Regions from separate parts of the Streptomyces sp. NPDC054765 genome, predicted to be linked through region 2. Evidence: predicted binding sites of a transcription regulator. Region 2 holds the regulator's gene; each other region holds the start of a gene.
What was found. The regulator HrcA, encoded in region 2, represses chaperone genes, less so after heat shock. The targets are predictions, from matches to a motif close to TTNGCACTCNGNNNNNCNGAGTGCNAA.
Positions count from the first base shown of each region.

Region 1: a site for HrcA is predicted at 7,888-7,914, ahead of ACWGJY_RS00580 (FmdB family zinc ribbon protein). Genes of this name have one in related genera too.
Region 3: a site for HrcA is predicted at 5,668-5,694, ahead of groL (chaperonin GroEL). Genes of this name have one in related genera too.

Region 1 is NZ_JBSHBP010000001.1:100,905-111,146, forward strand. Features, by position in the region: gene ACWGJY_RS00550 (MBL fold metallo-hydrolase) at 340-1,818, shown strand; gene ACWGJY_RS00555 (AMP-binding protein) at 2,382-2,915, shown strand; gene ACWGJY_RS00560 (MepB family protein) at 4,169-4,738, shown strand; gene ACWGJY_RS00565 (hypothetical protein) at 4,929-5,177, shown strand; gene mscL (large conductance mechanosensitive channel protein MscL) at 5,224-5,727, opposite strand; gene ACWGJY_RS00575 (S-methyl-5'-thioadenosine phosphorylase) at 6,471-7,304, opposite strand; gene ACWGJY_RS00580 (FmdB family zinc ribbon protein) at 7,517-7,876, opposite strand; gene ACWGJY_RS00585 (MFS transporter) at 7,989-9,290, opposite strand; gene ACWGJY_RS00590 (potassium/proton antiporter) at 9,612-10,242, opposite strand, start outside.
Region 2 is NZ_JBSHBP010000009.1:78,104-88,345, reverse strand. Features, by position in the region: gene ACWGJY_RS08765 (AMP-dependent synthetase/ligase) at 1-808, shown strand, start outside; gene ACWGJY_RS08760 (SpoIIE family protein phosphatase) at 1,177-3,306, shown strand; gene hemW (radical SAM family heme chaperone HemW) at 3,359-4,591, shown strand; gene ACWGJY_RS08750 (Uma2 family endonuclease) at 4,692-5,270, shown strand; gene ACWGJY_RS08745 (DUF3097 domain-containing protein) at 5,248-6,081, opposite strand; gene ACWGJY_RS08740 (MBL fold metallo-hydrolase) at 6,140-6,877, opposite strand; gene hrcA (heat-inducible transcriptional repressor HrcA) at 7,072-8,088, shown strand; gene dnaJ (molecular chaperone DnaJ) at 8,089-9,225, shown strand; gene ACWGJY_RS08725 (nitronate monooxygenase) at 9,322-10,242, shown strand, end outside.
Region 3 is NZ_JBSHBP010000037.1:48,874-59,115, reverse strand. Features, by position in the region: gene ACWGJY_RS22920 (TetR/AcrR family transcriptional regulator) at 1-190, shown strand, start outside; gene ACWGJY_RS22915 (hypothetical protein) at 359-568, opposite strand; gene ACWGJY_RS22910 (hypothetical protein) at 565-816, opposite strand; gene ACWGJY_RS22905 (helix-turn-helix domain-containing protein) at 938-1,777, shown strand; gene ACWGJY_RS22900 (DUF397 domain-containing protein) at 1,761-2,087, shown strand; gene ACWGJY_RS22895 (hypothetical protein) at 2,347-3,435, shown strand; gene ACWGJY_RS22890 (hypothetical protein) at 3,461-3,760, shown strand; gene groL (chaperonin GroEL) at 3,877-5,502, opposite strand; gene ACWGJY_RS22880 (cold-shock protein) at 5,915-6,118, opposite strand; gene ACWGJY_RS22875 (MoaD/ThiS family protein) at 6,543-6,821, opposite strand; gene thrC (threonine synthase) at 6,899-8,182, opposite strand; SAM riboswitch class I at 8,200-8,358, opposite strand; gene ACWGJY_RS22865 (glucosyl-3-phosphoglycerate synthase) at 8,530-9,492, shown strand; gene ACWGJY_RS22860 (GntR family transcriptional regulator) at 9,514-10,242, opposite strand, start outside.

The DNA of each region.
Region 1 (10,242 bases), on a different contig from region 2:
TGGGTTCCTCCGCGGGCGTAACGGGGTGGACGGCGGTCCGTTTGGTGGTGCGGTTGGTGGTGCAGTTGGTGACGCCGAGTCAGCCGGGGTGAGGTCATGCGTGCCCCTTGGCGCGAAGTCGCAAGGGGCGCCTGCTGCCTTGTCACGTGTGACACCGGACGCGAGTCCACGCGCCTTCGCCTGATGTGACGTCACATGGGTGCCGGGCAGGCGGCCCCGGCTTGTCGCGCCGCCCCCCGGCTACCTAATGTACGTACATCCGTGCATCCGCACAACGCACTCCGCCCGAGCGGGCTCCAGCCGCCGCGCACGGGCCCCGCGCACCCCTGGAGGCCGACCGTGCACTTCGTGCAGTACTACCTCGACTGCCTCTCCCAGGCTTCGTATCTGATCGGCGACGAGACCACCGGCCGCGCCGTCCTCGTCGACCCACGCCGCGATGTTGACGACTACCTGTACGACGCGGAAGCCGCCGGCCTGCACATCGAACTCGTCATCGAGACGCACATCCACGCCGACTTCCTCTCCGGCCACCTCGAACTCGCGCGGGCCACCGACGCCGCCATCGCCTTCGGCGAAGCCGCCGAAACCGGCTTCCCCATACGGCGGTTACGGGATGGCGAGCGCCTCTCGCTCGGAGTGGACGACGGGGAGGGGGTCACCCTCACCGTTCTTGCCACCCCCGGCCACACCCTTGAATCCATCTGTCTGGTCATCCGGGAACACCCCGATGACGAGGTGCCGTTCGGCGTGCTCACCGGCGACACTCTCTTCGTCGGCGATGTCGGCCGCCCCGACCTGCTCTCCTCCGCCGGGCACACCCCGCAGGACATGGCCGCCCGTCTGCACCGTTCCCTGCACTCCAAACTCCTGACCCTCCCGGACGCGACCCGGGTCTTTCCCGCACACGGCGCCGGCTCTGCCTGCGGCCGCAACCTCTCCACCGAGACCAGCTCGACCATCGGCGACCAGCGCCGTTTCAACTACGCCCTGCAGCCCATGCCGGCGGCCGACTTCGTCCGCCTGGTCACCGCGGGACAGCCCGCCACCCCCGGTTACTTCGCGCACGACGCGGCCCTCAACCGCGACGGCCACCCTCCCCTGGAGCCCGGCCCGCCGGTCGCCCTCACCCTGGACGAGGCGCTCGCGGCCCGCGACCGGCAGGGCGCCGCCCTCCTCGACTGCCGCCCGCTGGCCGCCTACACCCGGGCGCATCTGGCCGGTTCGCTCCACACGAGCCTGGACACCCGCTTCGCGGAGTACGCCGGCAGCGTGGTCGCCCCGGGCACCCCCATCGTGCTGCTCGCCGACCCCGGAACGGAGCAGGAGGCCCGCCTCCGCCTCGCCCGTATCGGCTACGACCGCGTCCTGGGCCATCTGCCCGACCCGGCCGCCGTGCTGGACGCCATGCCCGCCCTCGCCCGGCGCAGCCACCGCGTGCGCCACGACGAATTGCCGCTGCCGCTGCCGCTGCCGCCGTCGCCGTCGCTGCCGCCGTCACCGTCGCAGAACGAGTTGCCCGGTGGACGGCCGGCCGATGCCCGGAAGCCCGATGGCGGCCACTCGTCCGGTATCCAGCTGATCGACGTCCGTAATCCGGCCGAGTACGAGGCGGGCGCGTTCCCCGGCGCCCGCAACATCCCGCTGGCCGGACTCCCGCATCGCATCAATGAACTGGACCCGGCCCGCCCGGTGGTCCTGTACTGCCGCAGTGGCAACCGGTCGGTGATCGCGGCGGCACTGCTGGAGGCGCACGGGTTCGGTGAGGTGTGCGATGTGGTGGGCGGATACCAGGCGTTGGCGGCGGGCGTGGCCTGAGTGCGCGGCCCGGTGGGCCGACGTCCCGACCGCGCCGGCCCGACCGACGGCGTACGCCTTCCGGTCCGCCCCCAATACGCACACGCTTCCCGGTAGGCACACGAGAACCCGGCGAGGGCCCGGCAGGGAGCGGCAAGGCGACCAGAGACGGGTGGGCGCGACTCCCGGTTCCGCCCGTCCGCCCGTCCGCCCGTCCGGGTGAGGTGAGGGCGACCCGCGCCGTGGCCGTCAGAGAAAACGTAAAAGGTGGAAGGAAGCAGAAGGAAGGAAGAAGGAGGGCGGGGAGGAGGATGGGCCGCGCCGGAAAGGGGCAGTAAGCCTGGGGGCAGGCGCATACGGCCGGAGGAGCCGGTGCGCGTGGCCGAAGGACATGGTGCGGTCGGCCTGGTGCGGTGAAGCGGGAACTCCCGCGATGCGGCGGTGGAGTCCGCTGGGGTGAGCCGGAGAGGCCCGGCGTGGGTGATGCCGCGCGGGGTGCGGGCGGGGCGGGCGCAGGCCTCATACAGCGGACGTTCAGCGAACGTTGATCGATGATCTACATCCTGATCCGCATGTTGCGCAGTATGACCTCAGAGTATGCAGATGACGCCCGGTACGTGAAGGAACCGGAGGCGTCACGGATCGCCCTCACCTGGAGCGGAGAGCCCGGACGCCACGAGGAGTTGACGCACGGCATGCTCCTCGACCAGGCCGAGCGGGCCGCCGCCGCGCTCACCCGCCTCGGGGTCCGGCCCGGTGACCGGGTCGCGGTGCATCTGCCGCTGGTGCCCGAGTCGGTGATCGCCACGCTCGCCTGCGGCCGCCTGGATGCGATACGCACCACGCTGCCGGTCTCGTTGACGGTGCCCGAACTGGTCGCACGGACGCGTGAGTCCTCGGCCCGAGTGCTGATCACAGCCGATGCGGCGTTCTGGGACGGGGCAGTACGGCCGGTGAAGGCGCTGCTCGACCACGCACTGGCCCGGGGCGCGGCCTCGGGGGGCGTGCCGGACCGCACCGTGCTGGTGGTGAACCGCTGCTCCCGGCCGGTCTCCTGGAAGCCCGGCCGCGACCTGTGGTGGCACGAAGCACTGGGCCCCCGGACCGCCACCCGCTGACAACAACTGCCCTGGGAGAGGCCTCCCACAGCCCCGGACTCACAGCCCCCGACTCACGGCCCCGGACTCACAGCCACGGACCCGAGCCGCAGACCTCGCAGCCACTGATCCGCGCTCGCGGACCCCAGCCCCGGCCCTTCAGCCACTGACTCGCACCCGCGGCACCGCACGCGCTCACCCGCAGTTACGGTCCCGGAGCCCACGCCCAACCAGGGGAGGCGCGGCCCTCGGCCGGCAAGAAACCACGGCCGTCTCCCGCTGGTGGGAGACGTGCCTCTCTCCTGCCGGTGGGAGACGAGGCCGGTGCCCCCTGACGGGATGCGGCACTCGACCCGCCCCGTAAGGGGAGATGCGGCCCGCAGGCCGCCCCTTTCGGAACATCGCGGCCCCGCACCCACCGACCTCTCCGACGGGAAGCACAACCGCGCCCCGCGAGAGGGCATCGAGGCCAGAGGGGCCAGCGAGGCCAGAGGGGTTAGCAAGGGACAGCGGGGCCAGCAAGGCCAGAGGGGCCAGCGAGGGCGGCACCATCACCCACTCCGGCACCATCACCCACTAAGGCCACAGAACGGGCCATGTGCCCCACCAGTGCCTAGCGTGGAGTGCGTGCCACCGCCATCAGATGTCTCATCTGTCCTATCTACCTCACCTCTCCCGGCCGCGGACCCGGCAGCACCACTGGCGCCGCCGCGGCCGAGGTCACCGGTGGTTCACGCGGCGCCGGTGGGCCCGGCCGGTGCGCTTCTCCTGATCGTCGCCCACGCCCTGGGCAGCCGCATGCGGCGGAACGTCCGTCCCGCACTGCGCCCCGATGCCGTGCTCACCGCCCCCTTCCGCACTCTCGGTGTCGCCCACCGCCCTACCGCCCGGGTCAATGAACCGGCCGCCCGTCGATTTCTCCGACCGGGCCGCCGCACCCTCCCCCGACCGGAAAGGCTGCTGTCCCATGGCCCGCCATGAGTACGCACACCCCCGCCACCCCCTGCCCGGCACCGACCGGAACCGGCCCTTCAGGCGCAGCCACGCCTCTCAGGGCCCGCCGACCCGTCCCCAGGACGGCCATCGCCCGCACCCCATACCCACCCACGACAAGGGGCGTTAGCAGGCGAGGACAAGAGCCCCTGCTGCGGCGGGCGTTCAGGCGGGCGTTCAGGCGGGCGGTACGGCGCCGCCGGCCAGGTCGGCCGGCCGGCCCGCGTGAGCACAGGTATCCCGCCGACCTGCACCACGGCCGGCAATGGCACGATGGCGCAATGGCGACACATCCCGCGGACTCTTCGGAACACCGCCCCGCAGATCCCGAGCGTTGGGCGGGTGGGGCATCGCTGCATGAGGACCTTCTCGCGGCGAAGACGCAGGTGTACGACCCGTGTGGGTTCATCTGCTCGCGGCCGGTGCCCGAAGCGGAGAGCGCCGAGTACGCGGCCCATGAATTCACGCTCGACGGCTCCGCCGTCAGGTTCCGGGTGGCCAAGACGACCCCGACGAAGGTCGGTCAGTTCGTGACGGTGTGGAAGCGGAGCCCCGGCGGGCCCATTCAGCCGTTCGACTCCGCGGACCCGGTCGATCTCTTCGTCATCAGCTGCCGCCAGGGCCGGGAGTTCGGGCACTTCGTCTTTCCGCGGGACGTGCTCGGTGAACGGGGCATCGTTTCCCGCAACGGCTCGGGCGGAAAGCGGGCGTTCCGCATCTACCCGCCGTGGGTCGAGACGACCAATCGCCAGGCCAGCAGTGCACAGGCGTGGCAGGTGGACCACTTCCTGCGGATCGGTGCGGACGGCTCCCTCGATGCGGTCCGCGCCCGGCAGCTCTATCACCCCTGACCGGCGGGGGACCGGTGCAGGGAAGGCCGCTGGTGCCAGGCCGTTGCGGCTCTGGCATCTCCCGCGGCCGCCGTCCGCCGGTGGAACGTGCACGGGGGGCGGCGCCACGCTGCGGCGGCCTACGGGGGAGAGGGCGCCGTGAGCCCGTGCTGACCGGCGACCGCGCCCGGCGCGCCCGTACCCTGGAGGGGTGAGCACCACCCCCGAACCCGAGTCGGCCCCCACGTCCCAGGACGCGTCCGAGGCCGCGCAGGCCCCCGCGCCTTCGCCGGCTGCGCGCCCGGCCCCCAAGCCCGCAGCGAGGCTGATCTTCGACGACCCGCTGAACCAGCAGTCCTCGGACGACACCGACCGTGGCTGGGGCGAGCGCCCGAACGGCAGTGACAGCGCCGCCGACCTCGCGCGCTTCCTCGACGAAAAGCCGCCCCACCACCTCTGAGCGAGGCGAGAGGGCGGCGCGGACCGGCCGCCGTCGGCGCCTGCTGCTACTCCTGAGTCTTCTGTGTGCCGATGGTGCCCGTGTGGCGATAGGGCACGGACGGCGAGCCGTTGCGCTGCGCGAGCAGTGCATCGCGGATCTTGATGAGCAGCTCGACCTCGGTCGGGTCGACGGGGGCGTTGTCGACCGGCTTCCTGGCCGCCTGGCGTTCCTTCCACTTGTTGATCGGAAGGATCATGAGGAAGTAGACGACCGCGGCGGTGATCAGGAAGGTCAGGGCGGCGCTGAGCACCGAGCCCCACAGGATGTAGATGCCGTCGGTGAATGCGCCGGTCTTCTTGTCCGCGTGGCACTCGGTGAGACAGGCCTTGTAGTTGTCGAGGTTCTGCGAGCCCAGCGCGCCGATGATCGGGTTGATCACGCCCTTGACCACTGCGTTCACAATGTTCGTGAAGGCAGCACCGACGACGACCGCAACCGCGAGTTCGATGACGTTGCCGCGCATCAGGAATTCCTTGAATCCCTGCAGGACGCCCTTGCTCTCGCTCACCAGACAGCCTCTTTCCACGCTCACTACGGATGGTGCACCAACAATCAGCACCGCAATTTACGTCAGGGCGGGGTGGAGGTGTCCAGTCGTGGACCATGAACCCGCGGTCGGCCGGAGCGTCGGTGCGCGTCCGGCGGAGGGCGTCTTTCCGACGGACGCCGTGGGCATGGACCGCGGTACCGGTGCGGTGGGCGCGCCCCCATTGGCGCGCGGCGGATGCCCCGCCACCCGCAGCAGTCTCGCGTGCGGGGAAGGCAGATGCCACTTGATCTTGGAGCATCGGTTACCGCCCTCCCGCGGCCGTTGCCGACGGGCAGCCCGGGGCGGGAGCGGCTCGTACGGCACCGTACGACGCCCCGCCGGCCAGTACTGCGGCGGTCATCGCCAGGGCGGCGGTCAGCATGCGCCGCCGCCCGCCCCGTCCGTCACGGCCCCGGCCGCCGCCGGCTCGTACGGGAGCGAAGTGCGGCACTTCACAGGGCGGGGGAGCGGGGAGCGGAGGGGGTAGGAGGCCGGGGCCGGGGCCGGTATAGGCGTAGGGAGGGGGAACGGACGAGGCACGGGGCATGGTGGGCACCGCCTGTGGTGAGGGCTTCGGACGAATCGGTGCTCACCACCGTGCCGGAATCCGCACCGGCCCGCTCCGGGCTGTGGACGGCCCCGTCCCTGTGGACAACCCGGCCACCCGGAAGGGGGAGGCCGGGCCATCCGCCGGGCCATCCGCCGGGCCATCCGCCGGGCCGTTACGGCAGGTCGATGCCCAGGTCCCAGCCGGTGTGGACCTCGGTGCACAGGCAGTTGCGGGCGGCGTTGTCGGGGAGCGCGGAGACGGTGTCGAACAGGATCTCGCGCAGCCGGCCCACATTCTCGGCGAAGACCCGGAAGACTTCCTCGTGGGAGACGCCGTCGCCGGTCTCGGTGCCCGCGTCCAGGTCGGTGACCAGCGCCAAGGACGCGTAGCACAGGCCCAGTTCGCGGGCCAGGACGGCTTCGGGGTGGCCGGTCATGCCGACCACCGACCAGCCCTGCGCGGCGTGCCAGCGCGACTCGGCGCGGGTCGAGAAGCGGGGGCCTTCGACGACGACGAGGGTGCCGCCGTCGACCGGCTCCCAGTCCCGGCCACGGGCCGCCGTGAGGGCGGCCTGCCGCCCGGCGGGGCAGTACGGGTCGGCGAAGGTCAGATGGACGACGTTGGGGATCTTTCCGTCGGGGAGCGGCTCGCCGTCGAAGTAGGTCTGGGTACGGGCCTTGGTGCGGTCGACGAGCTGGTCCGGGACCAGGAGCGTGCCGGGGCCGTATTCGGGGCGCAGGCCGCCGACCGCGCACGGGGCGAGGACCTGGCGTACGCCCAGCGAGCGCAGCGCCCACAGGTTGGCGCGGTAGTTGATGCGGTGCGGCGGGAGGTGGTGGCCGCGGCCGTGCCGGGGCAGGAACGCGACCTGGCGGCCGGCGATCTGCCCCAGGAACAGCGAGTCGCTGGGGCGTCCGTAGGGGGTGTCCACCGTGATCTCGGTCACGTCGTCGAGGAAGGAGTAGAAACCCGATCCGCCGATAACGCCAATCTCCGCGTCAGCCATGCCGGTCACACTATCGGGGCATGGCGGCCGGAGGCGGCCGGGTCGCGGAGGCGAAAGGAAGCCGTAAGGCGCGGCGAGAGCCGTAAGGGACAGCGGAAGCCGCAAGGCACGGCGAGAGTCGCAGGACGCGGCGGAAGCCCTAAGGCACAGCGGAAGCCGTAAGACGCAGCAGGCCCCGCCGTCGGTGACGGCGGGGCCCGAAGTGCTGCGGGTCAGGCTGCGGAGCTGGTGCCCGAGCTGCTGCCGGAGGACGACGCGGCGGCCGGGGCGGAGGACTTGGTGTCCGAGCTGCCGGACGAGGAACTCGACGCATCCGACGAGGAGCCCGACGAGTCCGACGAGGACGTCGTGCCCGACGCGGAGGAGTTCTTCGCGGGGCTGCTGCTGGACGACGAGCCGCGGCTGTCGTTGCGGTAGAAGCCGGAGCCCTTGAAGACGATGCCGACCGCGGAGAACACCTTCTTGAGGCGTCCGTTGCAGGCGGGGCACTCCGTGAGCGCATCGTCGGTGAACTTCTGCACCGCCTCGAGGCCCTCGCCGCACTCGGTGCACTGGTACTGGTAGGTCGGCACTTGTCTTCCTCCTGGCACTCTCACTCGATGAGTGCTAACGACGCTCCATATTGCAGTATTCCCGCCCGCCAGTCCACCGTGACCGGCGGACGGTGACCGACTCCACGTCCGCTCAGGCGCGCGCCAGCTCCCGTTCCCGGTCGTCGGAGGCGGCCGGGAACGGGGTGTCCACGCCGTGATCGGGGGCCTCGGCGGGCCCGGCCGGCGTGCGCGGCAGCAGGTGGGCGCGGAGCGCCAGCAGCACCGTCAGGGCCAGCGTCGTACCGGCCAGCGGCACCAGGAACCCGGTACTCGGCCCGAAGCGGTCGGCGAGCTGGCCGGCGGAGGTGGCCGCGGCGGCCTGGCCGAGCGCGACCGCGCCGGTCAGCCAGGTGAAGGCCTCGGTACGGGCGGCGGCCGGCACCAGCGACTCCACGAGGGTGTAGCCGGTGATCAGCGCCGGGGCGATGCACAGGCCGACCACCAGGCCGACCGCGCCGAGCAGCGGCACCGCGGTGACCGCCCACAACGGGGTGGTGGCCAGCGCCAGCAGCCCGTAGGCGACCAGCAGCCGGCGCCGGGGGCCGACCTTCCAGGCCAGGGCGCCGCAGACGATTCCGGCGAGCATGTTGCCGCCCGCGAAGATCCCGTAGAGCACACCGTTGATGCCGGGCTGCCCGATGTGCTGGGTGAAGGCGGTCAGCGAGACCTGCATGCCGCCGAAGACGGCGCCGATGCCGAGGAATGCCACGATCAGGACGCGTACGCCGGGCACCGACAGCGCCGAGACGCGCGGCCGGCCGCCGGCCCCGTGCCGGTGCACCGGCGGCTGGCTGCGCTTGCGGGAGGCGAACAGCAGCCCGCCGGCCAGCGTCAGCGCGGCCTCGGCGACCAGCCCGGCGGCCGGGTGGATGCCGGTGCACAGCGCGGTCGCCAGCACCGGGCCCACGACGAAGGTGAACTCGTCGGTCACCGATTCGAAGGCGGCGGCCGTCGGCATCAGCGGGCTGCCGCCGAGCCGGGAGGCCCAGCGGGCCCGCACCATCGGGCCGACCTGAGGCGTCGAGGCGCCCGTGGGGACGGCCACCGCGAACAGCGCCCACAGGGGGGCGTGGGTGAGGGCGAGGGCGATCAGGGCCAGGACGCCGGTGACATGCACCAGGACGCCGGGGATCAGCACCGCGCGCTGGCCGAAGCGGTCGGCGAGCTTGCCGCTCTGCGGGGCGAACAGGGCCATCGAGACACCGGTCGCGGCGGACACCGCGCCCGCGGTGCCGTACGAGCCGGTGGTGGATTCGACGAGCAGCACGATGCCGATCGTCAGCATGGCGAAGGGCTGCCGGGCCAGAAAGCCGGGCAGCAGGAATGTCCATGCACCAGGGGTGCGGAGCAGTGGTCCGTAACCGGAACGGGAGTCCTTGACCGCGGATGCCACGGCCGGGCCTTTCTGCCGCCTGGTAGCGCGCCACCCACGAGGTCCTCACGGGTACGCGCCGAGAGCTGTCCTCTCGCGCAGGACCGAGTGATACCGCGTGGTCCGCACCGGGGAAGGTGGCTGCGCGTGGCAGGGGGACCGCGGCCGCCGAGCGGTCGCGCCAGCTCTGCATCAGGCAGAGTTGGTTCGTCGATGTTGCGTTTTTATAGTACAGGCCGCCACGCGTGAAGCCCTGGGATAGGCCAGGGCTTCACGTGAATTTCCTTGGGATCCGTGGAGATTTGCCGCACATTGCCCGCTCCGGGCGGGCCCGGCCGGACGTCAGTGGGGGCGGTGGCCCCGCCGCCCCGAGGGGCCGGCCGTGCCCAGCCAGCCGGCCAGCTTGCCGCCCTGGGAGACCGCCTGCAGCCGCCGTTCGGCCGCGTCGCGCACCGGGTCGGTGGCGACCACCAGCAGCTCGTCGCCGCGCCGCAGCACCGTCGCGGGCGACGGCACGAAACTGGAGCCGTCCCGGACGATGAGGGTGACCGCGGCGCCGGCGGGCATCCGTAGTTCGCCGACCTCGACGCCGTGCATCCGGGAGGCCGGACCGATGGACGTGGACAGCAGATGGCCGCGCAACCGCTCCAGGGGCGCCGACTCGATGCCCAGGTCCGCGGCCTCCTCGCCGTCGCCGAGCCGCAGCCGCCTGGCGAGCCAGGGCAGGGTCGGCCCCTGGACGAGGGTGTAGACCACGACCAGGACGAAGACGATGTTGAAGACCCGTTCGCTGCCGGGGACCTCGCCCACCATCGGGATGGTGGCCAGCACGATCGGCACCGCGCCGCGCAGCCCGGCCCAGGACAGCAGGGTCTTCTCCCGCCAGGGCACCCGGAACGGCAGCAGCGCGAGGAAGACGGACGTCGGCCGGGCCACGAGCGTGAGGATCATGCCGATCAGCAGCGCGGGCACG
Region 2 (10,242 bases):
CAAGCTGCGGGACGCGTTCGGCGGCCGGCTGCGCGCCGCGGTCTCCGGCTCGGCCGCACTCTCACCGGAGATCGGCTACTTCTTCTCCGGCGCCGGCATCCACATCCTGGAGGGCTACGGCCTGACGGAGTCCAGCGCCGCCAGCTTCGTCAACCCCGGCGAGGCCTACCGCACCGGGACGGTCGGCAAGCCGCTGCCCGGCACCGAGGTGCGGATCGCCGAGGACGGCGAGATCCTGCTGCGCGGCCCCGGCATCATGCAGGGCTACCACGGCCTGCCGGACAAGACCGCCGAAGTCCTGGAGGACGACGGCTGGTTCCACACCGGTGACATCGGTGAGCTCTCCCCGGACGGCTACCTGCGGATCACCGACCGCAAGAAGGACCTGATCAAGACCTCGGGCGGGAAGTACATCGCGCCGGCGGAGGTGGAGGGCCAGTTCAAGGCGGTCTGCCCGTTCGTCTCCAATGTGCTGGTGCACGGCGCCAACCGGAACTTCTGCACCGCGCTGATCGCCCTCGACGAGCCGACGATCATGGCCTGGGCCAAGGAGCACGGCCTGGAGGGCAAGACGTATGCCGAGGTCGTCGCGACCGGTCAGGCCCGCGAGCTGATCGACGGCTATGTCGAGCGGGTCAACGAGGGGCTGCAGCGCTGGCAGCAGATCCGTAAGTTCCGGCTGCTGCCGCGTGACCTGGACATCGAGCACGGCGAGGTGACCCCCAGTCTCAAGGTCAAGCGGCCGGTGGTGGAGCGGGCGTTCAAGGAACTGCTCGACGACATGTATGCGGGGACGCGCGAGGCGTAGCCGTACGGGCGCGGCGGCAGGGCGCGGGCCGGGCGGTACGGGGCGGGCCGGGGCGGCGCGCCCCCGTACCGCCCCCGTACCGGTGCGTCCGTGCGGGTGAATGCGGCTGCCGGCGGGAACTGCGGCTGCCGCTGAAGTGGTCCGTACGGGTTCCCCGGGCACCCCTGTGTGCGCGCCGGCCAACTCCCGCGGCGCGTCAGCCGAATTGACCGCTGTGACCACGGTCTTCTGTGACTCGGTGCTTATGTCTGCGCTCGTTCTGTCACTCTGTCGTTGGCGCATCCGGCGCTGTAGCGGAGCTGCTCGGGAGTTGCTCAATGCGGACGACAACTTCGTCTCAACGGGACGACGACGTCACGGCGTCGCGCATGACGAGGGCGGGAGGGCCCCGTGGCGGACCCGCGTCGTCGGCGCCCTCCATGGCCCCGGCCGGGCCTGCCGACGGGCCCGCGGCCCGGTCCCGGTGGGCCAGCCTGCCCGGTGATCCGCAGGCCGCTGCCGCCGCCCGCCGGTTCGTCCGGGCCGCGTTCGCCGACTGGGCCGGCCAGCGGCTGCCCGGCGCGGAGCGGCTGGTCGGCCGGCTCGCGGACGAAGCGGAGCTGCTGGTCAGCGAGTTGGTGACGAATGCGGTGGTGCACGCGGGCACCACCGTCGAGCTGCGCTGCCGGCTGGAGCCCGAGCGGGAGCCGGGCGTGGAGCCCTACGGGGGCCGTGGCACGGAGCCCTACGGGGGAGGGGGCGCGAAGCCGTACGGGGGAGGGGGCGCGCAGCCGTACCCGGCGCCCTGCGCGGAAGCCCCCGTCACCCCTGGAGCGGGCCCGGACGGCGCACCGGGGCCCGGCCTCGTCATCGAGGTTTCCGACCACCACCCCACCCAGCCGGTCCGCGCTCACGAGGACGGCGCCGCATCCGAGAACGGCGGCCACGGCCTCCAGCTGATCAGCGCGGTCGCCGAGTCCTGGGGCATCACCTACCGCCGGGCCATGAAGACCGTCTGGTTCCGGCTGCCCGTGGGGGCCCGGGACGGCGCCGGGCCCGAGCCCGAGCTCACCTTCGACGACCAGCTGCTGCAGTGTGGTCTGCGGGCCGCCGAGCTGCTCGCCCCGGGGCCGCGCCGGTCCGCCCGGCCGGAACACGAGGCCGACCGGGTCGACAACGGCGCCCTCTCCTTCCTCGCCGAAGCCTCCGATCTGCTCTCCGGCCAGCTCGACGCCGATCAGGTCGCCGCGCTCGCCGCCCAGTTGATCGTCCCGAGGCTCGCCGAATGGTGCGCGGTGTGGCTCTGCGACGGCGACAGCGGCGCCCCCGGCCGGGGCATCGCGCCCGACGGCGAGGAGCAGCGGCTCGCCCGCGTCTGGCACACCAGCGAGAGCCGGATCGATGCGCTGCGTACGGCGCTGGAGAAGCAGCCGCCCCACCTTCCGGGCAGCGGCTCGCCCACCGGTGCGCCCGGCGCGGTCCCCTGGCCCTGGCCGTACGAACCGGGCGGCTACGGGCCGGGCGGCGCCGCACTCGCCTGCCCCCTGGTCGCCGGCGGGCGCCGGCTCGGCACCCTCCTGCTCGGCCGGGGCGGACTGCCGCGCTTCCCCGACGAGGTGGTCGGGCTGGTCGAGGACCTGTGCCGCCGGGTCGCCCGCGCGGTGGCCACCGCCCGCGCCTACAGCCGCCAGGAGCGCATCAGCCAGGTCCTGCAGCGCCGGCTGCTGCCGCGGGGACGGGCGCAGGTGCCCGGCGTGGAGTCCGCGGTGGTCTACGAACCACGCGAGGGCGCCTGGGCGGGCGGCGACTTCTGGGACCTCTTCGACGCCGGGGACGGCCGCTGGTGCTTCGCCCTCGGCGATGTCTGCGGCAGCGGCCCCGAGGCGGCCGCGGTGACCGGGCTGGCCCGGCCGGTGCTGCGGCTGCTGGCCCGGGACGGCTTCGGGGTGGCGGCGGTGCTCGACCGGCTCAACAAGACCATGGCACGGGAGGCCGCGGACTCGGTCGCGGCGGTCGCGGCGGCGGTGGCGGCGGCCGGCGCCGGGGCGGAGGCGCCGGTCGAGATCCGCGAGGAGGGCGAACAGGCCCGTTTCCTGTCCCTGCTCTACGGCGAGATCGTCCCGTACCCCGGCGGCTCCGGCGGCGCCCGCTGCACCCTCGCCAGCGCCGGCCACCCGCTGCCACTGGTGCTGGGCGCGGACGGCACGGTCCGGGTCGTCGCGGCGCCGCAGATGCTGCTGGGGGTGGTGGAGGACGCGGCGTACGTCAGCGAATCGTTCGACCTCTGCCCTGGCGAAACGCTTCTGTGCGTCACCGACGGCGTGACCGAGCGGCGCTCGGGACGGCGGCTCTTCGACGACGAGGACGGGCTGGCCACCGCCCTCGCCGACGGTGCCGGCCTCGGCGCGACCGCCCTCGCCGGCCACATCCGCAACACCGTCCACGCCTTCGGCCCGGTCCCGCCCGACGACGACCTGGCGCTGCTGGTCCTCCAGGCAGCGGGGCACGGGGTGCCGTAGGGCACATCGCCGCCCGGACCGGCGCCGCCCCGCCATGACGGACAATGTGTCCATGCCTTCCGCACTGCCTGATGGTGAGCCGATGCCCGAGGACGGGGCGCTGCCCGGTCATACGCCGGCCGCTGCCGCCGGCCGGCCCCTCGGCTTCTATCTGCACGTGCCGTACTGCGCGACCCGCTGCGGCTACTGCGACTTCAACACCTACACCGCGAGCGAGCTGCGCGGCTCCGGCGGCGCCCTGGCCTCCCGTGACAACTACGCCGACACCGTCGTCGACGAGATCCGGCTGGCCCGCAAGGTGCTGGGCGACGACCCGCGCCCGGTCGAGACGGTCTTCGTCGGCGGCGGCACCCCGACCCTGCTGCCCGCCGCCGATCTCTCGCGGATGCTGGCGGCGATCCGCGAGGAGTTCGGCCTGGCGCCCGGCGCGGAGATCACCACCGAGGCCAACCCGGAGTCCGTCGACCCCCGCTACCTCGCCGAACTACGCGCGGGCGGCTTCAACCGCGTCTCCTTCGGCATGCAGAGCGCCCGGCAGCACGTCCTGAAGATCCTCGACCGCACGCACACCCCCGGCCGCCCCGAGGCCTGCGTCGCCGAGGCCCGCGCGGCCGGGTTCGAGCACGTCAACCTCGATCTGATCTACGGCACCCCGGGCGAGAGCGACGACGACTGGCGGGCCTCCCTCGACGCCGCGGTCGGCGCCGGGCCCGACCACGTCTCCGCCTACGCTCTGATCGTCGAGGAGGGCACCCAGCTGGCCCGCCGGATCCGCCGCGGCGAGGTCCCGATGACCGACGACGACGTCCACGCCGACCGCTACCTCATCGCCGAGGAATGCCTCACCGCGGCCGGTTTCCGCTGGTACGAGGTCTCCAACTGGGCCACCACCGACGCCGCCCGCTGCCGCCACAACGAGCTGTACTGGACCGGCGCCGACTGGTGGGGCGCGGGCCCCGGTGCCCACAGCCATGTCGGCGGCGTCCGCTGGTGGAACGTCAAACACCCCGGCGCCTACGCCCAGGCCCTCGCCGAAGGCCGCTCCCCGGGCGCCGGCCGCGAGATCCTGGCGGACGAGGACCGGCGGGTGGAGCGCATCCTCCTGGAACTGCGGCTCGCGGACGGCTGCCCGCTGGACCTGCTCGCCCCGGCGGGCGCACGGGCGGCGGCCCGCGCCTTGGCCGACGGGCTCCTGCAGCGGGCGCCGTACGAGGCCGGCCGGGCTGTCCTGACACTCCGGGGACGGCTGCTGGCTGACGCGGTGGTGCGGGATCTGGTGGACTGATCCTCGAACGAGTGAACCGATGTGGCGGGCCTGCGGGGCCGCCTAGGCTGTTCCTGGCCTGTGCCGTAGACACGGCGAACAGGAAACGGAGGCCACGGAGATGACCACTGTGGATGAACGCCGGATGACGGAGCTCTTCGAGAACCTTGAGGTTCCCGAGGGCATCAAGGTGGAGCTCCTCCGGGGGGAAATTGTGATGATGGCGGGACCGGATCTGGTCCACAACCTGATCGTTGAGGCGGTCTTCGACCAGATTCCGCGTCAGAAGTGGCACCGGCTTCAGACGCAGGACATCGACATCCTGAGCGAGAACAGTGAACCGCAGCCCGATCTCGTGGTTCTGGAACGCGATGTCGTGCCGGAGTCCGGGCGGCTCATGCCGGCCGGAGTGGTCACGATGCTGATCGAGGTCGTCTCCAAGACCAGCGTCGACCGGGACTACGGCATCAAGCGCTCGATCTATGCCGCGGGCAAGGCTCCGGCCTACCTGATCATCGACCCCGTCATGGCCCAGTGCGTCCTGCTCACCGAACCTGTCGGAGAGGGCGAGGAGGCCGATTACCGCGTGCAGCGCATCACGAAGTTCGGCGACCCCGTGCCCCTGACACTGCTCGGCATCGACCTGGACACCAGCGAATTCGGCACTCTCAAGGACATCAGGCCCCACCGCCACCCGTGACGAAGTCGATCAGTTCCTCGACCCTTCCCAGCAGCGCCGGCTCCAGGTCCTTGTAGGAGCGCACGCACGACAGGATGCGCTGCCAGGCCGCCCCGGTGTTCTCCGGCCAGCCCAGCGCGCGGCACACGCCCGTCTTCCAGTCCTGCCCGCGCGGCACGGTGGGCCAGGCCGGGATCCCCACGGACGACGGCTTCACCGCCTCCCACACGTCGATGTACGGGTGGCCCACGACCAGGGCGTCGGCGCCGGTCACCCCGGCCGCGATCCGGGACTCCTTCGAGCCGGGCACGAGGTGGTCGACGAGGACGCCGAGACGGGCGTCCGGCCCGGGGGAGAAGGCGCGGACGATCGCCGGGAGGTCGTCGATGCCCTCCAGGTACTCCACGACGACGCCCTCGATGCGCAGATCGTCGCCCCACACCCGCTCGACGAGCTCGGCGTCGTGCCGGCCCTCCACATAGATGCGCCCGGCGCGGGCGACCCGGGCGCGGGCGCCGGGGACGGCGAGCGAGCCGGAGGCCGTACGAGCCGGAGCGCCCGGCGCCGGACGGCCCTGGGGGCGTACGAGGGTGACGACCTTGCCCTCCAGGAGGAAGCCGCGCGGGGTCATCGGAAAGACACGGTGCTTGCCGAAGCGGTCCTCCAGGGTGACCGTCGGGCCCTCGGCGGTCTTCTCGCAGCGGATCACCGCGCCGCAGAAGCCCGTGGTGACCTCCTCGACGACGAGATCCGGGTCGGCCGGTACCTCGGGGGCGGGGCGCTGCTTCTTCCAGGACGGGGTCAGATCGGGGCTGTAACGCTTGCTCTGCATGGGCCTGTTCTGTTCGGGAGAGGGACGCGAAGAGGGGGACGGAGGGTCGGGGCAGGGGTCAGGAGGCGGGAGCGACGCCGAAGCGGGCCGCCAGGGCGTCCCGCTGGGCGCGCACGAAGGCGGCGTCCACCACGGCGCCGTGGCCGGGGACGTAGACCGCGTCCTCGCCGCCGAGGGCCAGCAGTCGGTCCAGCGCGCCGGGCCACTGCTGCGGCAGCGCGTCCGGGCCCGCCTGCGGCTCGCCGGACTCCTCGACCAGATCGCCGCAGAAGACGATCTCGGGGGAGCCCTGCCGGCCCGGGACCAGCACCGCGAGATCGTGGGCGGTGTGCCCGGGGCCGACGTTGGCGAGCAGCACCGGCCGGCCGCCGAGCTCGACGGTCAGCCGGCCGTGTACGTGGTGGTGCGGGGCGACGAGCAGATCGGCGGCCTCCGCGGCGGCGTCCGCGCCGACGCCGTGGCGCACCGCGCTCCGCCGCAGCTCGTCCTTCTCGCGCCGGAACAGCTCCTCCAGGCCGGTCGCGCCGAACACCTCGACCCCCGCGAAGGCGGCGGTGCCCAGGACATGATCGAAATGTGGATGGGTGAGCGCGACATGCGTCACTTCCCGGCCCAGTACGCCGCGGACCGACCGGCGCAGATCGGCGCCGTCGCGCAGGGTCGCGCCGGTGTCGACGATCATGACCCCGGTGGCCCCCGCGATCACCCCGATCGTCTCGTCCCAGCCCGGCATCCGGCGCCTGGCGACACCGTCACCGAGTCGTTCCCAACCGGCCTCTTCCCAAGCAGTGTGCATACCGAGACGCTAGCGCCATCGCGATAGCGTTGCCCGACAGATCGGCCGAACACGGTCATCCGGCGAGTGCTCCGCGCGGCTGCCCTTGCCGTGGCCGTGCTACCCGGCCGTACACTGGCTCAGGGTCTGGCACTCGGCCCGTGTGAGTGCCAGGAGACACAAGACGGCGGACGGCCGGACTGGAGGTGCGCGGGATGCTCAGTGAACGCAGGCTGGAGGTGCTGCGCGCCATCGTCCAGGACTATGTCGGCACGGAGGAGCCGGTCGGCTCCAAGGCGCTCACCGAACGCCATCAGCTCGGCGTCTCCCCGGCCACCGTCCGCAATGACATGGCGGCCCTGGAGGACGAGGGATTCATCGCCCAGCCGCACACCAGCGCCGGGCGCATCCCGACCGACAAGGGCTACCGCCTGTTCGTCGACAAGCTGGCCGGCGTCAAGCCGCTGTCCAGCCCGGAGCGGCGGGCGATCCAGAATTTCCTGGACGGCGCCGTCGACCTCGACGACGTGGTGGGCCGCACGGTCCGGCTGCTGGCGCAGCTGACCCGGCAGGTCGCAGTCGTGCAGTATCCGTCCCTGACCCGGTCCACGGTCCGCCATGTCGAGCTGCTGGCGCTGGCCCCGGCCCGGCTGATGCTCGTGCTGATCACGGACACCGGACGGGTCGAGCAGCGGCTCATCGACTGCCAGGCGCCGTTCGGTGAGACGTCCCTGGCGGATCTGCGGGCGCGGCTCAACAGCCGGGTCGTCGGCCGCCGGTTCGCGGATGTGCCGCAGTTGGTGCAGGATCTCCCGGAGTCCTTCGAGCAGGACGACCGCGGCACGGTCTCGACAGTGCTGTCGGTGTTGCTGGAGACTTTGGTGGAAGAGACCGAGGAACGGCTGATGATCGGCGGCACCGCCAATCTCACCCGCTTCGGGCACGACTTCCCCCTGACCATTCGGCCGGTTCTGGAGGCCCTTGAGGAGCATGTGGTGATGCTCAAGCTGCTCGGGGAAGCCAAGGACTCGGGCATGACCGTACGTATCGGGCATGAGAATGCCCATGAAGGCCTGGCGTCCACATCGGTCGTCACGGTCGGCTACGGTTCGGGCGACGAGGCAGTCGCCAAACTCGGCGTGGTCGGACCGACCCGCATGGACTACCCCGGAACGATGGGAGCGGTACGCGCAGTGGCACGTTACGTCGGACAAATCCTCGCGGAGTCGTAAGTGGCCACGGATTACTATTCGGTCCTCGGCGTCGGCCGCGACGCCTCGCAGGACCAGATCAAGAAGGCCTTCCGCCGGCTGGCGCGCGAGCTGCACCCGGATGTGAACCCGGACCCCAAGACCCAAGAGCGGTTCAAGGAGATCAACGCCGCTTACGAGGTCCTGTCGGATCCGCAGAAGAAGCAGGTCTACGACCTCGGCGGCGACCCCCTCTCGCAGGCCGGCGGCGGCCAGGGCGCGGGCGGCTTCGGTGCGGGCTTCGGCAACTTCTCCGACATCATGGACGCCTTCTTCGGCACCGCATCGCAGCGCGGGCCGCGTTCGCGCACCCGCCGCGGCCAGGACGCCATGATCCGGCTCGACATCGAGCTGAACGAAGCGGCCTTCGGCACGACCAAGGACATCCAGGTCGACACCGCCGTCGTCTGTACGACGTGCAGCGGTGAGGGCGCGGCGCCCGGCACCTCGGCGCAGACCTGTGACATGTGCCGCGGCCGCGGTGAGGTCTCGCAGGTCACCCGGTCCTTCCTCGGCCAGGTCATGACGTCCCGGCCGTGCCCGCAGTGCCAGGGCTTCGGCACGGTCGTGCCGACTCCGTGCCCCGAGTGCGCCGGCGACGGCCGGATCCGCTCCCGCCGCACGCTGACCGTCAAGATCCCGGCCGGCGTCGACAACGGCACCCGCATCCAGCTCGCGGGCGAGGGCGAGGTCGGCCCCGGCGGCGGCCCCGCCGGAGATCTCTATGTGGAGATCCACGAGCTGGCGCATTCGGTCTTCCAGCGGCGCGGCGACGATCTGCACTGCACGGTCACCATCCCGATGACAGCGGCGGCGCTGGGCACGAAGTGTCCGCTGGAGACGCTGGACGGGGTGGAGGAGATCGACGTCCGGCCCGGCACCCAGTCCGGCCAGTCGATCCCGCTGCACCAGCGCGGGGTGACCCATCTGCGCGGTGGCGGCCGCGGCGATCTGATCGTCCACGTCGAGGTGCAGACGCCGTCCAAGCTCGACCCCGACCAGGAAGAGCTGCTGCGGCGGCTGGCGAAGCTGCGCGGAGAGGAACGGCCCACGGGGCAGTTCCAGCCGGGGCAGCAGGGGCTGTTCTCGCGTCTGAAGGATGCGTTCAACGGCCGATAGCCCAGGTGGGCCCGGGGGCCGAAGCCGCTCCCCGGGCTCGCGCGGCGGCCACGGCCCCGGTTCGGAACGCGGCGGTGGGCGTGACACGATGTGCTCATGCCCACCGCACTGACCGATCTCTGCCGCTACCCGATCGTGCAGGCGCCGATGGCGGGAGGCGGCTCCGGACCCGAGCTGGCCGCCGCCGTCTGCGGCGCCGGCGGTCTCGGCTTCCTCGCCGCCGGTTACAAAACCGCCGATGGCATGTACCAGGAGATCAAACAGCTGCGGTCGCTGACCGACCGGCCCTTCGGCGTCAATCTCTTCATGCCGCAGCCCTCGCTCGCCGACGGCTCCGTCGTCGAGGTCTACCGCGAGCAACTCGCGGGCGAGGCCACCTGGTACGAGACCGAACTCGGCGACACCGACGGGCCCGTCGACGACGGCTACGAGGCCAAGCTCGCGATCCTGCGGGACGACCCGGTGCCGGTGGTCTCCTTCACCTTCGGCTGCCCCTCGCGCGCCGTCCTCGACGCCTTCGCCAAGGTCGGTACGTACACGGTCGTCACGGCCACCACCGCCGCCGAGGCCCAGGCCGCGCAGTGGTCGGGCGCCGATGCGGTGTGTGTGCAGGGCGTGGAGGCCGGCGGCCACCAGGGCACCCACCGCGACGATCCGCACGCCGACGGGACCGGCTCGGGGCTGGGCCTGCTGGCGCTGCTCGGCCAGGTCCGCGAGGCCGTGCAGATCCCGGTGATCGCCGCGGGCGGGCTGATGCGCGGGGCGCAGATCGCGTCGGTGCTGGCCGCCGGGGCGACCATGGCGCAGCTGGGCACCGCTTTCCTCGCGACCCCCGAGTCGGGCGCCAACCCGCTGCACAAGCAGGCACTGACCAACCCGCTGTTCACACATACGGAGTTGACCCGGGCCTTCTCCGGCCGTCCGGCCCGCGGGCTGGTCAACCGCTTCCTGCGCGAGCACGGCCCGTACGCCCCGGCCGCCTACCCCGCCGTCCACTACCTCACCTCCACGGTGCGC
Region 3 (10,242 bases), on a different contig from region 2:
GTACCTCGCCACGCGGGGGCTGTCGGACACCGATTCCCGCACCGTCATCTTCGCCGTACTGACCGCGATCGAAGGAGCGTTCCTCCTCGCCCGCGGACTGCACTCCGCCGAACCGTTCCTGGCCGCCGGGCGCACCGTCGGAGCCTACGTCGCATCACTGAAAGGCTCCCAGGCGCAGACTGCGTCGTGAGAGCGACGCCGATGTCCGCGAACGGCCCGCTTCCAGCCCGCGGAAACCCTCAGCCCGGCCGGCCGCTCACCCCCATCTGCCCGCCAACGGAAAGCCCAGCCCGCTACGGCGACCGGGATGCGGGATGCGGGATGCGGGATGAGCTGGGCGGAGGAAGAACGCTCCCGGTCACGGCATCCGGCTCTCCCAGTTCCGTTCTCTGACGCGGGCCGCCAGTACGGCGGACGGCGGGGCGGCGGCGAGTAAGTGCGGCGGACAGTCCCACGGACGGCCGCCGCCTGGCGGCCGGAGCTGCATCAACGGTCCCTCGCAGCCCACGACCCGCCCGACGCGCCCGTCCCGCCCGTCCACCGCATAGCTGCCGAGGGCCGGAATCACGGCTGCCGCTCCTCCGCGCCGTGTCCGGGAGCGGCGGTCTTGGCGTACTCCGCCAGTACGTCGGCGAGGCGCTGAGCGGTGTCCAAATTGCAGCGCCCCAGCTCGATCAGTGGCGCCATGACACTGCTCGCGCACGACACCGGGTCGACGCAGAGGGAGGGCAGGGTGATCCCCACTGCCCTCAGTGCGGTCTGTAGTTCCACCATGACAACCTCGGCCTGCCGTACCTGATCACGCGCCGTCAACATTTCTCTTCATCACCTTCCACGCTGAGTGTTCTCGTTGTGCACACAGCGTGGCGGTTACAGGTCTAGCCTGCATAGAGACGCAGACCCAACAACCGATCGTGTGTAACAGGGAGTTGCTGCGATGCCCGGACCCAAGCCCCTCGACCCGTCTTCGTCACCCCGCGCCATGCTCGGGGCCGAGTTACGACACAAACGTGAGGAGGCGGGACTCACCCAGGAAGAACTCGGCGGCCCCCTCTTCGTCAGCGGCTCGTTCATCGGCCAGCTGGAGGCAGGGACACGGCGGATGCAGATGGATTACGCCGTCAAGATGGACGAGATCCTCAGGACGGACGGCTACTTCGTCCGCAACTGCACGGCCGCGAAGAAGTCCAAGTACCCGGATCACTTCGCGGAGGCGGCGGAGGCGGAAGCCATTGCCACGGCGATCAGGGAGTACGCGCCGCAGCTGATTCCAGGACTGCTGCAGACGAGGGCGTACGCGTGGGCAGTTTGCCGCGCTTACCAGCCGACGGCGCCGGAGGACGTGATCGAGGAAACGGTCACGGCACGACTCGAACGCGCACGCCTTCTCGACCATCCAACGACTCCGTTGTTGTGGGTGGTGCTGGACGAGGCTGTACTGCGCCGCAGGACCGGCGGCCCGGAGGTGATGGCGGAGGCGCTGTGGCATGTGGCGGAGTTGGTCCGGAAGCATCGAGTCGTCTTGCAGGTGTTGCCATTCTCAGCAGGTGCCCATGCGTCGTTGAATGGCGCGCTCAAGTTGATGAGCTTTGAGGACGCGCCCACGCTCGCCCACCTCGAAGTACTGAACGCAAGCAAGTTGGAGGACGACCCAGCGACTGTCGCCCGCCACAACCTGACTTACGATCTGCTCGGGGCCAGCGCACTGTCACCCCAAGATTCCCTGGCCCTGATCGAATCAGTGGCGGAGGATTACGCGCATGATGATCAGCCCTGAGTACGACCTGAGCACCGCCATCTGGCGCAAGTCCAGCTATAGCGGCGGCGAGGGTGGCAACTGCCTCGAAATCGCCACGTGGCACAAGTCCAGCTATAGCGGCGGCAGCGGCGGCAACTGCCTCGAAGTCGCCACCTGGCGGAAGTCCACCCACAGCGGCGGCGACGGCGGCGACTGCCTGGAAGTCTCCGACGACCACCCCGGCATCGTGCCCGTCCGTGACTCCAAGGACCCGGACGGCCCGGCGCTCGCGTTCCGGGCACCGGCCTGGGCGGCGTTCATCGAGGGCATCAAGTCGAGCTCCCTGTAGGGCGCCTGACGACACTCGGGGTCCGGGGCTCAAGCCGCGGACCCCGAGCCCTCTTTCCAAGGAACGGGTGGACGGAAGTAACCCACCCGCCCTCCCCCGGTTCCGCCAACTCCCGCCCACACCAGCGTGGATGACATTCCGTGACCGGCTTGCGACACCATGCCGCGCCGGTCTAGCGTGCGCAGCAACAAACAACCCCGGCAGGTGCTACCAACACCGACCGGGGTCTGACCACCAAGATCGAAAGCGCGACGATCTCATGGCTAGCGACAACTTTAACGCCGCCCCGTGCGCCCCCGCACTCCCCCACGGCGACCACCCCTCCGCCCGCCCCGGCTACGGCAAACGCGCCGCGCCCGACCAGCGGGCGTCCCGCCCCGGTGACTTCGTACATCTCCCCCGTCGCGAGGCATCCATCGCCACCTACCTCGACCGGCTGCCCGAGGGTGCCGATATCTCCGTGAAGACGCTGGCCAAGGTGTTGCCGGACTACGGGCAGTGCGCCCTGCGGACCGCGCTCCGCTGCCTCTCGGAGGCCGGTCATCTGCGGCGGGTCGCCGAGACACACACGAGTGACGGCGGCAGTCCGCTCTGGGTGACGCGCACGTACTTCTCGCGTACGGCCCGGGACGACTCCTGGTGGATGGCCCTATGCGCCGGGAACGTCCCGCTGACCGACGACGACGGCCGCGATGGCCGCGATGGCCGCGATGGCGACGATGGCCGCGGCGACCGTCACGCCCCGCCTCCCGCCGCCGGACCACCGCGCCCACGGGACCCGCACGTCCGCACCCTCACCCGTGCCCGTCAACCGCAGTCCCCCGGCTACGCCGCCCTCGCCGCCCTCGGCCGCGCCGAGCCCCGTATGACGCTGTCCGCTGCCGACTGCGCGTCCCTCGAAGCGTTCGCCGAGGAGTGGTTCGCGCGCGGCGCCACCCGCGACCAGCTGGTGCACGCGCTGGTCGCGGGGCTGCCTCCGCACATCCACCACCCCGGCCGCCTCGCCCGCTCCCGGCTGCTCGCCAAGATGCCGCCCGAGGGGCCTTGGACCGGGCCCGAAACAGCGGCCGCCGGTCCGGGCCCGGCCCAAGGACCCTCTGCCGGAGCCCTCCGGATCATGGAGTGCACCGTCTGCCGCGCCCCCGGCCGGCCCGAGGCACTCCCCGGAGGGGTCTGCGGCCCGTGCCGGGGCGTGGCCCCACCGGACCGCCGGAGTCGTCCGGCGGAGCGGACCGCCGCCCACGTCCGTGCCCGCGTGGAGCGCCTGCGCGCGGCCGCACGGCCACCGGCCCCCCTCCGCACGGCCCTCGCCGACCGCACGACCGACCGTGATCCCGCCCTCCCGTGACACGGCGGTCAGTAGTGTCGGCGCCATGCTGATCCGATTACGCCGCCCCTGGCGCGCCCGGCTGATCGTGGCTCTCACGGCTCTCGTACTGGCCGCCGGCGGGGCGGCACTGATCCTGTGGGGCGAGACACCGCCCCCGTACCCGCCGCTGCCCGCGACGCACGGCAATGTTTTGGTGATCCACGCCGTCTTCGAAAGCACCCTCGACCACGACACCCCGCCCGCACCGGCCACCCTCTGCGGCGCCGTGCTGCTGTCCGTGGCGGGGGCACTGTGCCTCGCGGGCTGCCTCATCGTCCGCCGCCGGCAGCGGCCCGCCGGGTAGCGCGGGGTGGTCCCCGCGAAAACGCCGCCGGGGCGGCACCCCCTGGGAGGAGGGTGCCGCCCCGACGTACGTCTGGACGTGCGGTCCGGGAGGACCGGTGTCTGATCCGCGGGGGATCAGAAGTCCATGTCACCGCCCGGCATGCCGCCCGGAGCGCCCGCCGCGCCGGCCTTCTCCGGCTTGTCGGCGATGACGGCCTCGGTGGTGAGGAACAGCGCCGCGATGGAGGCGGCGTTCTGCAGCGCGGAGCGCGTGACCTTCGCCGGGTCGATGATGCCCTCGGCGATCATGTCGACGTAGTCGCCGGTCGCGGCGTTGAGGCCGTGACCCACGGGCAGGTTGCGCACCTTCTCCACCACAACGCCGCCCTCAAGGCCGCCGTTGACGGAGATCTGCTTCAGCGGGGCCTCCAGGGCCAGCTTCACAGCGTTGGCACCGGTGGCCTCGTCGCCGTCCAGGTCGAGCTTCTCGAAGACCGAGGAAGCCTGGAGCAGGGCGACGCCACCGCCGGCGACGATGCCCTCCTCGACGGCCGCCTTCGCGTTGCGAACGGCGTCCTCGATGCGGTGCTTGCGCTCCTTGAGCTCGACCTCGGTGGCGGCACCGGCCTTGATGACGGCCACGCCGCCGGCCAGCTTCGCCAGACGCTCCTGGAGCTTCTCGCGGTCGTAGTCCGAGTCGCTGTTCTCGATCTCGGCGCGGATCTGGTTGACCCGGCCCTGGACCTGCTCGCTGTCGCCGGCACCGTCGACGATGGTGGTCTCGTCCTTGGTGATGACGACCTTGCGGGCGCGGCCGAGCAGTTCGAGACCGGCGTTCTCCAGCTTGAGGCCGACCTCCTCGGAGATGACGGTGCCACCGGTGAGGATGGCGATGTCGCCGAGCATGGCCTTGCGGCGGTCACCGAAGCCCGGGGCCTTGACGGCGACGGACTTGAAGGTGCCACGGATCTTGTTGACGACCAGGGTCGACAGGGCCTCGCCCTCGACGTCCTCGGCGATGATCAGCAGCGGCTTGCCGGACTGCATGACCTTCTCCAGGAGCGGCAGCAGGTCCTTCACGCTGCCGATCTTGGAGTTGACGATGAGGATGTACGGGTCGTCGAGCGACGCCTCCATACGCTCCATGTCGGTGGCGAAGTACGCCGAGATGTAGCCCTTGTCGAAGCGCATACCCTCGGTGAGCTCCAGCTCCAGACCGAAGGTCTGGGACTCCTCGACGGTGATGACGCCTTCCTTGCCGACCTTGTCCATGGCCTCGGCGATGAGCTCGCCGATCTGGGTGTCAGCAGCGGAGATGGAGGCGGTCGAAGCGATCTGCTCCTTGGTCTCCACGTCCTTGGCCTGCTCCAGCAGGGCGGCGGAGACGGCCTCGACGGCGCGCTCGATGCCGCGCTTGAGGGCCATCGGGTTGGCGCCGGCGGCTACGTTGCGCAGGCCCTCGCGGACCAGCGCCTGGGCCAGGACGGTCGCGGTCGTCGTGCCGTCACCGGCGACGTCGTCCGTCTTCTTCGCGACCTCCTTGACCAGCTCGGCGCCGATCTTCTCGTACGGGTCCTCGAGCTCGATCTCCTTGGCGATGGACACGCCATCGTTGGTGATCGTGGGGGCGCCCCACTTCTTCTCGAGGACGACGTTACGGCCCTTGGGGCCGAGGGTGACCTTGACGGCGTCGGCGAGCTGGTTCATCCCGCGCTCGAGACCGCGCCGTGCCTCCTCGTCGAACGCGATGATCTTGGCCATGTGAAGTGGTCCTCCCGGACTAATGGGGTCTCCCCTGCTCGAACGCAGTTGAGAGCTTGGGGAAGGATTGCTCCGGACCGCGCTGGCGCCCGCGACGGACGGCCTGCAGACCTGCGTGGTTCCTTGCCCCACCCGGCCTACGGGCCTCACCGACCCGGTCCTTCTTTGTCACTCTCACTGGGAGAGTGCTAACGCAATGATTAGCACTCGCACCCCTTGAGTGCAAGGCGGCTTCGAAGAAGCCGCCAAGAGGAGTGGTGACCGAGTGACGGGTGAGCACAGGTATGCCGGGGAGTCGGCCGGCCCCCCGGCGTGCCCAGGAGCCGGCCCGCCGTCCGCCGGCGGCGGACAGCAGAAGGCCCGCACCCCCTACGGGGCGCGGGCCTCCTCTACGCAGCAGTTGGTCGGCGCCTCAGCCGGCCATCCGGACCATGTCCGCCTGCGGCCCCTTCTGGCCCTGCGAGATCTCGAACTCGACTCGCTGACCCTCCTCAAGGGTGCGGTAGCCGTCCATCTGGATCGCGCTGTAGTGGACGAAAACATCCGCACCACCGTCGACCGCGATGAAGCCGTACCCCTTCTCCGCGTTGAACCACTTGACGGTGCCCTGAGCCATGCCTAACTCCCCTATTACTGGCCCTTGCGCAGGACCGCACTCCGCGGACCCGGGTCAGACCTCACCCCGCGAAAGGCCCGTGGGGTGTGCGCCGGAACGCGTCGACCGCCGCTGAATGTATCTGCACAGATGCCCAGCGCAACAGGTCAATCGGACGAGAATTCTGAGGCCGGAGAATCGGCAATATGCGGCGAAATCCCGGTTCTCCAGGGCAAGTCGGGCCGGGCATAGCGCACCTAAGCGACAAAAGCTGCACACACTTTGGGCACAACTGATCGCGGTCTCATATGCGTTCGGCACACGCGGGGCGATATGCGGAGGGGGATCACCCCAATGGTATCTCCTTTCACAACATGGAATTGCCCCGTCCGCTTTCTGGCGGACGGGGCAATTCCAGTCAAGCAGGAGAAGAGATGGCGGAAAATCAGCAGCCGCCGGCCACCGCGGGAATGATCGAGACGCCCGCGCCGTCCGGGGTCGGCGTCTCCAGGCCCTGCTCGAAGCGCACATCGTCGTCATTGACGTACACATTCACGAAGCGGCGCAGCTTGCCGGCGTCGTCCAGCACCCGGGCCGCGATGCCCTGGTGGTTCTGCTCCAGGTCGGCGATCACCTCGGAGAGGGTCGCGCCCTCGGCGGGGACCTCGGCCTGGCCGCCGGTGTAGGTGCGGAGGATGGTGGGGATGCGGACCTTGACGCTCATGGTTCTGCCTTCCGGTGGTGCGGACTACGAGTTCGGGGGCCTGCGGCGCGGCCTCGTCCGGGGACGGGCCGGCGGCCTCAGCGGGCCAGGCCGGCCGCGCGGAACGCCTCCAGGTCGGGACGGATCGTGGCCGTGGGGCCGGAGGTCGGCGCGACCGCGTCCAGGGTCTTGAGGCCGTCACCGGTGTTGAGGACGACGGTGGTCAGGGACGGGTCGAGGAGGCCCTCCTCGATGAGCTTCCTGGTCACGCCGACGGTCACCCCGCCCGCGGTCTCCGCGAAGACCCCTTCCGTCCGGGCCAGCAGCTTGATCGCGTCGACGACCTGCTCGTCGTTGACGTCCTCGACCGCGCCACCGGTACGCCGGGCGATGTCGAGGACATACGGACCGTCGGCGGGGTTGCCGATCGCCAGCGACTTGGCGATGGTCTTCGGCTTCTGCGGGCGCACCACGTCGTGCCCGGCCTTGAAGGCCGTGGAGACCGGCGAGCAGCCCTCCGCCTGGGCGCCGAAGATCTTGTACGGCCGGTCCTCGACCAGGCCGAGGGCGATCAGCTCCTTGAGCCCCTTGTCGATCTTCGTCAGCTGCGAGCCGGACGCGACCGGGATGACGATCTGGTCCGGGACCCGCCAGCCCAGCTGCTCGCAGATCTCGTACGCGAGGGTCTTGGAACCCTCGCCGTAGTACGGACGCAGATTGACGTTGACGAAGCCCCAGCCCTCGCCCAGCGGGTCGCCGATGAGCTCCGAGCAGAAGCGGTTGACGTCGTCGTAGTTGCCCTCGATGCCGACCAGGTCGCCGCCGTAGACCGCGGCCATGACGACCTTGCCGGCCTCCAGGTCGTGCGGGATGAACACGCAGGACTGGAAACCGGCGCGGCGGGCCGCGGCGCCGACCGCACCGGCGAGGTTGCCGGTGGAGGAACAGGACAAGGTGGTGAAGCCGAAGGCGCGGGCGGCCTCGACGGCGATCGCCACGACGCGGTCCTTGAAGGAGTGCGTCGGGTTGCCGGAGTCGTCCTTGACGTACAGCCCGCCGGTGACGCCCAGCTCGGCGGCGAGCCGGTCGGCCTTGACGAGCTTGGTGCAGCCGGGGTTGAGGTTGGGCTTGTCGGCCACGTCGGCGGGGACGGGCAGCAGCGGGGCGTAGCGCCAGATGTTGTCCGGACCGGCCTCGATCTGCTTCCGCAGGCCCTCGGGGTCGCCACTCGGCAGGTCGTAGGCGACTTCGAGCGGCCCGAAACATTCCTGGCACGCGAAGATCGGGCCGAGCGGGAATCGCTGTCCGCACTCGCGGCACGACAGCGCGGCGGCGGGACCCAGAGCGACGGTGGGGGTGTTTTCGGTGACTTGCACAGCCATGGAGGCGAGGCCCTTTCTCCTCATCTTCCTCGCGACGCACCTCGTCACGAGACGGATTTGGCACCTTCCCTAGCCGGGAGCCTCGCGCGCGGGACGTCAGCGTCCTTGCGGCAAGACCGGCTGGAGGGTTGCCGGGGCTTCAACGGGCCGTATCCCTCTGCCCCTCTGGATGAGCGGTATGGCGCTGGGCCTCGACCCAGGCGTTTATGGCGCGGCGACCCCGACATGCGACGGCCATCCGCGTTGTTCAAGACTGTAACCGACTGCACTGACGGTTGAGATAGTCGTCCGAACCGCGAGATGGATCACAAGGCCGCCGATCCGGCGGCGACCGAGGAGTCGTAGACGTGCTGGAAGAGGTGCAGCGCTGGCTGAGCGGCCGCTCCTGGTCGGCCGCGGACCGCCCACTGGGACAGCTGCTGGAGGCCAAGCGCCAGACGGGCCGTACGGTCAGCGTCGTACTGCCGGCGCTCGACGAGGAGGCCACCGTCGGCGCCATCGTGACGACGATCCGTGACGCCCTGATGACGGACGCGGCGCCGCTGGTGGACGAGCTGGTGGTGCTGGACTCCGGCTCCACCGACCGCACCGCCGAGGTCGCGTCGGCGGCCGGCGCCCGGGTCGTGCACCGCGACACCGTCCTGCCGCGGCTGCCCGCCCTCCCCGGCAAGGGCGAGGTGCTGTGGCGTTCCCTCCTGGCCACCACCGGCGACATCATCTGCTTCATCGACGCCGACCTGCGCGAATTCGACGCCGCCTTCGTCTCCGGGATCGTCGGCCCGCTGCTGACCGACCCGGACCTCCAGTTCGTGAAGGCGATGTACGACCGTCCCCTGGAGACCGGCGCCGAGGGCTCCGGGGCCGGCCAGGGCGGCCGGGTGACGGAGCTGGTGGCCCGCCCCCTCCTCAATCTCCACTGGCCGCAGCTGGCCGGCTTCGTCCAGCCCCTGGGCGGCGAGTACGCGGCCCGCCGCTCCCTGCTGGAGCAGCTCCCCTTCCCCGTCGGCTACGGCGTCGAGCTCGGCCTGCTCGTCGACGCCCTGCACACCGTCGGCCTCGACGCGCTGGCCCAGGTGGACGTCGGCGTCCGCAAACACCGCCATCAGGACGGCCAGGCCCTGGGCCGGATGGCCGCCGCGATCTACCGCACCGCCCAACTACGCCTGACCCGCGGCCACTTGGTGCGGCCCCGGCTCACCCAGTTCGACCGCGGCGAGCAGGGCTTCGTCCCCCGCACCACGGACGTGGACACCGAGGAGCGCCCGCCGATGGCCGAAATCCCGGAGTACGCGGCGCGACGGGCGGCGTGAGCACCCGCGCGGCGTGAGGGCTCAGGCGTCGAAGTCGTACTCCAGCACGTAGGCCGACGAGTCGAGGATCATCTCGTTGGCCTCTACCGTGTGACCGTCCGCGGTCATGGCCGTGCGGCTGATGAGAAGAACGGGCGTGCCCGCCGGGAGGCTCAGCCGGTCGGCCTCCTCCGACGCCGGCATGCGCGAGCGCACCTCTTCCCGGAAACGGGCGGGAGCCGCGCCCAGCTCCGCGAGGCGGGCGTACGTCCCACCGGCCCCGGTGTCCGGCTGCGTGATCGCCGAGCCCGCGACAAGGGCGGCGGGGAGGTAGGAGGTGGAGAGGAGCACCGGCTTGCCGTCGAGCACGAACCGGCGGCGCCGGACGGTGACGGCGTCTCCGGGTGCGATGCCCAACCACGCCGCGACGTCGCCGGATGCCTGCTCCTCGTCGACAGTGACTGTATCCACCACCAGATCGCGCTCGGCGACGTCGGCCGCCCAAACCGACCGCCCTTGACCCCACTGCTCCCGAGCCAGACGCGGAACACCGCGGCGCCGGATCGGCTGGAAGTCCCGCACGAACACACCGGCGCCCTTGCGGGCCTCGGCGAGCCCCTCGGAGGTGAGAACGCCGAGGGCCTGACGTGCCGTCATCCGGGCCACTCCGTGCCGGTCCATCAGGTCATTCTCTCCGGGCAGCCGGTCACCAGGCCGGAACTCCCCTGCCGCGATCGCCTGCTTCAGCGCGTCAGCGATCCTGCGGTACTT